DNA from 3 places in the Arthrobacter sp. Sr33 genome. Region 3 is predicted to be linked to each of the others. Evidence: riboswitches for the same ligand, from Rfam matches in the RefSeq annotation. Region 3 holds a riboswitch; each other region holds the start of a gene.
The links. A riboswitch is a leader RNA that binds a small molecule or an ion and turns the genes downstream of it on or off. The one in region 3 is predicted to bind S-adenosylmethionine.
Positions count from the first base shown of each region.

Region 1: another riboswitch for S-adenosylmethionine. It lies ahead of ACX80T_RS11900 (aminotransferase class V-fold PLP-dependent enzyme); the one in region 3 lies ahead of ACX80T_RS04055 (ABC transporter substrate-binding protein).
Region 2: another riboswitch for S-adenosylmethionine. It lies ahead of ACX80T_RS02780 (MetQ/NlpA family ABC transporter substrate-binding protein); the one in region 3 lies ahead of ACX80T_RS04055 (ABC transporter substrate-binding protein).

Region 1 is NZ_JBTNDD010000008.1:98,934-102,134, forward strand. Features, by position in the region: gene rsgA (ribosome small subunit-dependent GTPase A) at 1-192, shown strand, start outside; gene ACX80T_RS11890 (cold-shock protein) at 295-498, shown strand; gene hisN (histidinol-phosphatase) at 787-1,596, shown strand; SAM riboswitch class IV at 1,650-1,763, shown strand; gene ACX80T_RS11900 (aminotransferase class V-fold PLP-dependent enzyme) at 1,800-3,164, shown strand.
Region 2 is NZ_JBTNDD010000001.1:555,432-558,632, reverse strand. Features, by position in the region: gene ACX80T_RS02790 (methionine ABC transporter permease) at 1-89, opposite strand, end outside; gene ACX80T_RS02785 (methionine ABC transporter ATP-binding protein) at 89-1,117, opposite strand; gene ACX80T_RS02780 (MetQ/NlpA family ABC transporter substrate-binding protein) at 1,187-2,068, opposite strand; SAM riboswitch class IV at 2,280-2,396, opposite strand; gene ACX80T_RS02775 (YybH family protein) at 2,515-2,940, shown strand; gene ACX80T_RS02770 (putative bifunctional diguanylate cyclase/phosphodiesterase) at 2,934-3,201, opposite strand, start outside.
Region 3 is NZ_JBTNDD010000002.1:252,644-255,844, forward strand. Features, by position in the region: gene ACX80T_RS04055 (ABC transporter substrate-binding protein) at 1-1,585, opposite strand, end outside; SAM riboswitch class I at 1,682-1,769, opposite strand; gene ACX80T_RS04060 (VOC family protein) at 1,912-3,087, shown strand; gene ACX80T_RS04065 (hypothetical protein) at 3,190-3,201, opposite strand, start outside.

The sequences.
Region 1 (3,201 bases), on a different contig from region 3:
ACAGCTGAATGCGCCAGAGGATGCCGCCATGACCGGCTAGCGGTGAAGTGCGGCCTGGACCCGTGGGTGAGCGAGGGGCGGGCAGGCGTTTCGGGCCCAGTCCGGCTGGCCTCCCTACGGCGGCTGCTCGGCTCCAGCGTCCCCGAGCCCAAGGGAAATACGCAAGAAGCTAAAGAGCTCGGCGAACAGTAGACCTGATAGGCTTAAAGCAGTTGTGGTGTTAAGCACTAATTTTCGCCTCAACGAGAACCCCGAAGCACGGGGGGATTCTCACACACAAGGAATATGAAAAAAATGGCAACAGGTACAGTCAAATGGTTCAACGCTGAAAAGGGCTTTGGATTCATTGCTCCTGATGACGGCGGCGCGGATGTATTCGCCCACTTCTCAGCAATCAACTCCAGCGGATTCCGCGCCCTCGAAGAGAACCAGAAGGTCAACTTCGAGACCACGCAGGGCCCCAAGGGACCGCAGGCCGAGAACATCACCGTTATCTAATAACCCAGATACGTAGCCCGTCCCACTGGACGGCTCCCCACAGGACACCGAAGCGGCTCACCGCCGCCGGTGTCCTGTGGCGTTTAAGGTGCCTCCTGCCCACCGTGTCCGGGCAATCGATGGGCAGCTACGGGACTCTCCACCGAACCGGGCCATACAGTGGGCAAGCGAGTGGACAAGCGAGCAAACTCCGGAAAACCTGGACCTGGTGGCCCGTTGGTGCGGGGCTGGTGCCACGGGGCCGGGCACATCCCGCACTATCGCGGGGTTAGGCGATAGGTTGAAGGTATGAACCACCGCCAAAGCTATAACGATGATCTGCGCCTTGCCCACGTCATGGCCGATTCTGTAGACGACCAGACCATGTCGCGATTCAAGGCCCAGGACCTGGTGGTGGAGACCAAGCCAGACCTGACCCCGGTAACCGATGCCGATAAGGCTGCCGAGGAGTCGATTCGTGGCCAACTCTCCCGCGCCCGCCCCCGCGACGCGGTGCTCGGCGAAGAGTTCGGAAGCAGTGGTGCCGGCTCGCGTCGCTGGATCATCGATCCCATCGACGGCACCAAAAGTTTTGTGCGGGGCGTCCCGGTCTGGGCCACCCTGATTGCGCTGATTGACGAGGGGCAACCGGTGGTCGGGTTGGTCAGCGCTCCGGCTCTGGGCAAACGCTGGTGGGCGGCCACCGGGACCGGCGCCTACATGGGCAAGTCCCTCGCGGCGGCAAGCCGGCTCAAGGTATCCAACGTGTCCCGGCTCGAGGATGCCTCGATGTCTTATTCCAGCCTCTCGGGCTGGAAGGAACGCGGGAACCTGCCGGAATTCCTGACCCTGACCGACTCGGTGTGGCGCAGCAGGGCCTACGGCGACTTCTGGTCCTACTGTCTGGTTGCGGAGGGCGCAGTCGACATCGCCTGCGAACCTGAGTTGAACCTGTATGACATGGCGGCCCTGGTGCCGATCATCACCGAGGCCGGCGGGCGCTTCACCTCGCTGGAAGGCACCGACGGACCGTTTGGCGGGAATGCTTTGGCCACCAACAGCACCCTCCACAATGACGTGCTGCAGATCCTCAACCCTGATGTTGATGACTTGCTTTAAGAAGCCGTAATAAAAAGCCTGGGGCGCCTGCCGTGCCCTAGGCTTTTTCTATTGGTCACGAGTGTCAGCGCTAAACCCCGGTTTGCTGGCCGGCAACCCTCCTCTTCGCGGCGGGGTGCCCCGGGTGACGACCAGGCCGTCCCTGACTGGGCTGGCAAGCGCGGACACCCTGCTGCGGGGTCCACCACCGTTGGAGATCCAGCATGACTATTGCAACCATCGAGCCGTTCCACCATTCCACCTCAACCGTGAATCAGTTGGCGAAGGTGGTGGGAGATGACCTGTTGGTGCCGCTGCTTGGGGGCGGCGAGGTACGCTACGTCAATCTCGACTACGCCGCGTCCGCTCCGGCGCTGGTCGAGGTCCTCGACTTCGTCAATACGGTTGTCCCCTTCTACGCCAGCGTCCACCGCGGCGCCGGCTACACCTCCCAGGTTTCCACCTCACTGTACGAGAATGCCAGGACAACAGTCCGGCGTTTTGTGGGTGGACGCAGCGACGACTTAGTGATCTTTACCCGCAACACCACCGACTCGCTGAACCTGCTGGCCGGCTGTGTGCCCTCCACGGGGGAGGTGTTGTACCTGGATGTCGAACATCATGCCAACCTGTTGCCCTGGCAGCAGCTCCCCCACCGCAGCCTCACGGCCGGCGTGACGCTCGCCGACACCCTTGAGCGGGTCCGCGCCGAGCTATCCACGGGTGGGGTCAGTCTGCTGGCGGTCACCGGGGCATCCAATGTCACCGGCGAGCTTCTACCGATCAGCGAGTTGGCTGAATTGGCGCACGCCCACGGGGCGCGAATCGTGGTGGATGCCGCCCAGCTCGCACCCCATCGTCGGATCGACATCAGCCGCGATGGTATCGACTATGTGGCATTCTCGGGTCACAAGTTATACGCGCCGTTCGGTGCTGGCGTGCTCGTGGGCCGCCCGGACTGGCTGGACGCCGGCACCCCGTACCTGCCCGGCGGTGGAGCCGTGCGGAGGGTCAAAGTCGATTCAGTCTCCTGGGCCACCGGACCGGCCCGCCATGAGGGTGGCTCGCCCAACGTGGTGGGCGCCGCCGCCCTCGCGCATGCTGCCGAGGTGCTCGCGTCGCTGGACGAGGATGCCTGGCTGACCCATGAACAGGCCCTCCGGTCTGCGTTGACTTCCGGACTCGAAACGCTACCGGGGGTCACAGTGCACCAGCTTTTCCCGGACAGTGCCGACCCCATCGGGGTGGTGAACTTTTCGGTGTCCGGTTACGACGCCGGACTTGTCGCCGCGTATTTGTCTGCCGAACACGGGGTGGGCCTCCGCGATGGCAAGTTCTGCGCTCATCCCCTACTCAAACGGCTCGGGCTGCCGTCGGGTTCGTTGCGGGCCAGCGTGGGTCTGGGATCCCAGCCCGCGGACGTCGAGCGGCTGCTGAGCGGCCTCCGGTCCCTCCTGGCCGATGGTCTCACCGCAGATTATGTAGTGGACGAGGAACGCTGGGTACCGGCCGCCGAGACACGAACCTTTCCGGTGTGGGCTCCCCACACGCCGGGGACGGCGGGCGCTGCGCCGTGCTCGAGGGACTAGCCTCAGCAGCTGGTGGGCCAGGAGGCGATTGACCGGT
Region 2 (3,201 bases), on a different contig from region 3:
CCGCCAAAGAACAGGCTGAACCCGACAATGTAGAGGGTCTCGTAAGTGGCGACCCACAGCTCCGGGGTGAGGTCAATGAGGGAATCCATCAGCTGAGCTCCTTCACAGTGATGCGACCGGACAGCCCGGTCAGCGCAGCGTCGACCGCGCCGTCGGGCCCGGTGAGTGCGAGGGTGAGATGGCCGAATGCGCGGCCCCGAATGTCGTTGATGCCGCCGTAGATCAGTTCGAACTCGACGCCGGCGGCCGCCAACTCGAGGAACACCGAGGCTTGCGAGGAGTCGCCGTCCCGGAAGGAGAAGGTGACGATCCGGCCGGTGTGCCGCTCCTGGAGAACCGCGAGTTCGTCGGGTGAGGGGATCCCCCGGACCACGGTGGAAACGAACCGTTGGGATGAGGCCTCGCGCGGATTGGAGAAGACGTCGAACACATCACCCTGCTCCACGATCCGGCCGCTGTCCATCACCGCCACCTTCGTGGCGAGGGTCTGGATGACGTCCATTTCGTGGGTGATCACCACTATGGTGATGCCCAACTCCTCATTGACCCGCCGTAGCAGGCGCAGCACCTCATGGGTGGTCTCGGGGTCCAACGCAGACGTCGCCTCATCGGCGAGCAGGATTTTTGGCGAGGTGGCGAGTGCCCTGGCGATGCCGACGCGCTGTTTCTGGCCGCCGGACAGCTGTTCGGGGTAGTTGGAGGCCTTATCGGCCAGTCCCACAAAGTCGAGGAGTTCGGTGACGCGCGCCTGGATTTCGTCGCGGCTTTTCCCAGCGACGCGCAGGGGGTAGGCGACGTTGTTCCAGACTGTTTTGGCGTTGAACAGGTTGAACTGCTGGAAGATCATCCCGATGTCGAGACGTAGTTTGCGCAGTTGCCGGTCCGGGACGTTGGTGACCTGCTGGCCGTCGACAATGATGGTGCCGCTGCTGGCCTTTTCGAGAGCGTTGATCAGGCGGACCAGGGTGCTTTTCCCGGCCCCCGAGTAGCCGATGATCCCGTAGATCTCTCCAGCCTCGATGTCGAGGCTGACGTTGTCAATCGCGTGCACGGGAGCGTCGCCGCGGCGGCCCGGAGGGAAGCTTTTGGTAACTCCCTGCAGGGAAATGAGTGGCATGGTTTTCCTTGATAAACGGCCCTGCGGCCAGCCGGGACCGCCAGCTGGCCGCAGGGCAGGGAGGGCTGGTTAGCCTTGGGCGCGGGTGTCTTCCTCGACGGTGTCGAGGGTGGTCTGCAGCTCATCGGGGGTGACCTGAAGGAACTCGGCGGTCCCGCCGGAGGTCTCCTGGACGGCGTCCTGCACCTCCTGGTTTTCCTGGTAGATGCTGATCAGCTTCTGGTACGTCTCGTTGCCCTCTTCGCCGGCGCGGGCGGCGAACACGTTCACGTACGCGACGGCGGCAGGATCGGTCGGATCGTCCTGGGCAATGGCGTCCTCGAAGTTCAGGCCAGCGTCCTGGACAAAGTCGTTATTGATGATGGCGGCGGCGACGTCGGGCAGCGAGGTGGGGGTCAGCGACGCTTCGAGCGTGGTGACGGTGACCTTGGACGCGTCCTCATCAATGTCGTCGATCGTCGAGAAGGCGCTGCCGCCGTCGTCGAGCACCACCAGACCGGCGGACTGAAGGACCAGCAGCCCGCGGGCGAGGTTGCTCTCGTCGTTGGGGACAGCAACCGTCGATCCTTCGGGGATCTCCTCCACCGACCCGTACTGGGTTGAGTACAGGCCCAGCGGGTAGATGGCCGTGGAGCCGATCGGGGCCAGCTCCTCTCCGCTGGATACGTTGTAGCGGGCCAGGTACACCAGGTGCTGGAACTGGTTGAGGTCCAGTTCACTTTCGCTTAGCGCGGGGTTGGGCTGGGTGTATTCGGCGAAGTCGATGACCTCCAGCTCGATGCCTTCCTCGGCAGCGGCCTCGGTGAGCAGGCCCCATTCCGGGTCGCTGGCGCCGACGACGCCGAGCTTGATGCTTTCATTTCCGGAACCGGACTCGCCCGAACCACCACATGCCACAGTGAGGGCGAGGAATGGGGCAACGGCGATAGTGAGAAGGGTGCGGGATTTCATGGGGGTTTTTCCTTTGAACGGGGTACGTCAGTGGGGTCCGGTCGGCCGATAACACGGGCCAGGCGTTACCACTGGACAGGCAGATAGGCAGGAGTGAAGTGCTGCGATAACTGCAGCGACATTCGGGGAGTTTCCTCGGGGTTACATGCTGGCTCGCTTCAAGATGGCGGGCGGTATCCACGACGACCCCTCGGCGGGGTCAATTCTGGATACGCCGTACTTGCCGTCCGGGGACTTGTTCCGGCGGCCGAATCTTCACCTGGAGCACCCCGCTACGGGAGAGGGTTGCTGGTCAACCGGCCAGGGCCGTTGGTTGACACTCTTGATTCTGGAGATCACGCTAAGGCAGAAAATTTGTTGGGTCAAAACCTGGCCGTTACCGGTCGTCATAAATGACTTGCGCGTACCCGTTCCGTTCATCGGTCGGGCATGCGAGGATCGCCTTCATGGATGAAGAGTCGATCACTCAGGTTCTCGAACAGTATGCTGCAGCCGTATTCGGGAAGGATGTTGATGCCCTGCTGGCCCTGTACGACGACGACGTCCGGGTTTTCGACTTATGGGACGTGTGGAGCCACCAGGGTGCAGACCCGTGGCGGGAATCAGTGGCCGGGTGGTTCGCTTCGGTGGGGGATGAGCGCGTCAGGGTGGACTTCGATGACGTTCAGACTCTGGTTACCGAGGACCTGGCAACCGTGCACGCCATCATCACCTACCGCGACATTGGGCCCGACGACGTCGAACAGGACTCCATGCAGAACCGCCTGACCTGGGTTCTGGGGCGCCGCGATGGTGACTGGAAAATTGTGCACGAGCACACGTCAGCTCCGGTCAACGGCGAGACTTTCAAGGTCAACCTGCAACGCTACTGACCAACCAGTTGGGGTTCTCCCAGGCGCATATTATCGGGCCGCGGAATGAACCACGGTTCGAGGTCCTCCGCCGACATGGGGCGGGTGTAGAAGTAGCCCTGCGCGAGGTCGCAGTCCAGCTCGGTCAGCGCGTGTAGCTGGGCTGGCATTTCAACGCCTTCGGCGACGGCGATCAGGTTCGTGGCGTGGGCGAGCTGGATGCAGGACGCAACAATCGCGTGGTCCTTGCTGTCGGTAGTGAGCCCGGCAATGAAGGAGCGG
Region 3 (3,201 bases):
CCTGGACCTCGTCCCAGAGCACCAGGGAGTAGGCCTTATCCACCACCAACGCATACTGTTCGTCGGCCAGCAGCTCATCGCGCTCTTCGAGTGAGGTTGCCGCACGCTCGGCCGCGAAGATCGCGTTGAGGTCTTCGTCGCTGGTGTGCGTCATGGTGTTGTTTTCCGGCTCGAAGATCGGGCCGAGACCGCCGTAGATGAACTGTCGGGTGCCGAAAAACTCCACCGCTGGGTCAGGCATTGCTGAGGCGAGAAAGGTGTTGTCGCCGGCGCGGTTGTTGAGCTTGACACCAATCTCACGCCACTGCTGTTCAATCAGCTCGAAGGCCGGTTTGATGACAACCGAATTGTTGGAACTAGTGACGGTCACCTCGAGTGCTATTCCGTCTTTGGCCCGGATGCCGTCGGCCCCGACTTTCCAGCCCGCCTCGTCGAGCAGCTGTCGTGCTTCCTCGGGCTGGTATTCGAGTTCTTCGGACAGGTCGGTGAAGCCGGGTGCCCGGTGGTTCAGGACCGAGGCAGCCAGTTCGTAGCTGTCGGACAGGACGGTGTCCTTGAGACTTTGCCGGTCAATACCAATCTGCAGGGCCCGGCGGACGTTCTCGTCGGCCAGCTTCCCGCTGCCGACCCGGACCGCGGCCATGTTCACTGTCAGGTCCACGCCCTTCGCCGGGAGAACCTGATTACCGGTCGCAGCGAGGGTTTCCTCGTCCACCGGCTGGAGGCCCCTCACCAGGTCGACCTGCCCCGACTGGACCGCCCCAGCACGATGGGCGACCTCCGGCAGGTATTTGACGACGACCTTATCGAGGTACGCGTCACCCTGGTTGTCAGCGGTTTCCGGCGCCCAGGCGTAGTCCGGGCGCTTGGCCAGTACTACTTCCTCATCAGGCTTCTCGGACTCGAAGGTGAAGGGTCCGGACCCGGATATCTGGGAGATGGCTGATTGCCCTGCCGCATCCAGCTCAAGTGTTGCGGGGGACACCAACCCGGCGGTGACCGAGGTGGTGGCCCGCAGGAAGTTCGCGTTAGGGGAGGACAGCGTCACCAGCACCTGATCAGCGCCGATCACCTCGGCCGACTCGTACCCGGCGAAGTCCACGTTCGGTTGAATCTGGGCCGCCTCAATCCCAAAGCCCTGGGCGTCGAGGTTCAGTTTGACTGCCTCGGCGTCTACCGGGGTGCCATCACTGAACGTCACATCGGGTCGAATGGTGAAGGTGAACTCGGTTGCGTCTGCGTTGGCGGAGAACTCGGAGGCTATCCAGGGGACAATCTTACCCTGGTCGGCGTCGAAATACGTCAGGCGGTCCAGGACGCTGTTGAGGACATTGGACTTTTCATAGAACCTCGCTGACTGGGTCTGCCAGTTATTGATGGGGGTCACCTCGGCATATACCAAGGTGCCGCCCTCGACCGGCTGTCCACTGGCCACACTTTCACCCGGAGCGGTGGTGGCGGTCGAACCGCAGGCGGTGAGCGCCACTGCCGTAAGGCCGATGAGCGCCGCTACCCGCAGGGACCGCCGGCGTGGACCGGGATTGGGCGGTAGGACGTTGTGGTGTGAGACGGTGCGGGAAATCATGTCGATCCTCTCAGTCGTGATCGAGGTGCCCTACCCACGCACGCTGAAGCATCTGACCGCCAGGAATGGGGTCGACACCAACGGGGGATAAAACTTTCTCCATCGGTCCTGGCAGTAGCACCGGCCCGAGGGGTGGTTGCTGCGGCTTCAACGAGCCAGGTCTCTCAGCCGCTCTGGATGGTTGTTCAGTCCGGGGGAGCGATACCCTGCGGACTACGGCGATCTAATCGCATAATGATGGGGCGATCAAGAAAGTCCTGATCTGTACGACTTCCGACGCAACATTCAGCATTGGCAGGCCGGTGCAGGTGGGTATACATTTCGGTATGAGAGAGATCAGCACGGAGTGGCGGGTGATCGATAACGTTGCGACGGCATGGTTCGACGCGCGTTCGCTGACCGTCGGGGCGGCGCTGGCCCGACGCATCCTGGAGTTGACACCCGGGGTCGGGACCGATCTGCGCAGGACCGGCGTCCGAGTGCGCCTCGACTCGGACCGCCACACCGAGACAGTATCGGCGGCTGCGCAGGATCTTGGGCTAACGGCGAACCCTGCCGTGCTGCAGCAACTGAGCGTCGTCGTCGAATCCCCAAATCCATCTGGGGTGAGGGCATTCTGGCAACGCGTGCTCGACTACGCGCCTGCTGACAACGGCGGTCTGGCGGATCCGTTGCGGCGCGACCCCGCGCTACGGATCCGGCAGTCGACCGAGCCGCGGCCGTTGCGAAACCGCATCCACCTGGACGTGGTGCGGCCGCCTGCGGAGGTCGAGCGGGCGGATCTTGGTCCCGCATCAGGACCGTTCGAAGTCCGTCACACCGACCCCGACGGCAACGAGGTAGACCTGGTGCCTGGCGCGGCGCTCGGCGGGGGAATCGGCACAGCCGACTGGCAGACGGTGTTCAGCGCGATGGCGTGCTACCGCACCACCTCATCGACCCAGCAGCGAGACCTGACCACCGCAGCAGCGGCCCTGGCCGATAACACGGGCTTCCCGCTGCTCATCGATTTACGCCCCGGGCTGGTGATCTTCGACAGCGGCAAGGACCAGTGGGAGGGCGCCGCCGACGGTCTCGACCCCGATTTCGCCCACCTCGCTGGGGGACTGCAGACCGTGGCACGCGAACTCGGAGCCACTGCGGACCACGGGCTGCCACGCTTCCCCCAACTCTTCTTCGACGCCGCCGACGTCGAGGCGGTTCGTGCGTTCTGGGTCGCCGCACTCGGATACACCCGCGACCAGCGGGCCGGGGTCAGCGACATCCAGGATCCGCTGCAGCTGAACCCCGTGTTGGTATTCCAGGAGATCGACGCTTCCGAAACCGAGCGCCGTCGCCAGCGCAACCGCCTACACGTCGAGCTTGACGTGCCGCCGGACCTTGCGCAGACGCGCCTCGCCACCAGCGTCGCTGCTGGTGGCAGGCTCCTTGACGAATCCGAGGATCACTGGCGGGTCGCCGACCCAGAAGGCAACGAGTTGGTGATCGTCAGTAGTTCATAATCTTCCGTCAGGTTGGCGGTAAAGGGAGTTCCGGATCCGCTGCTGAACCCTTCCCGGAAACGCCGATAATCTACATTATGTCACCTAACGGATATCTGGTGGTCAGAAACACGA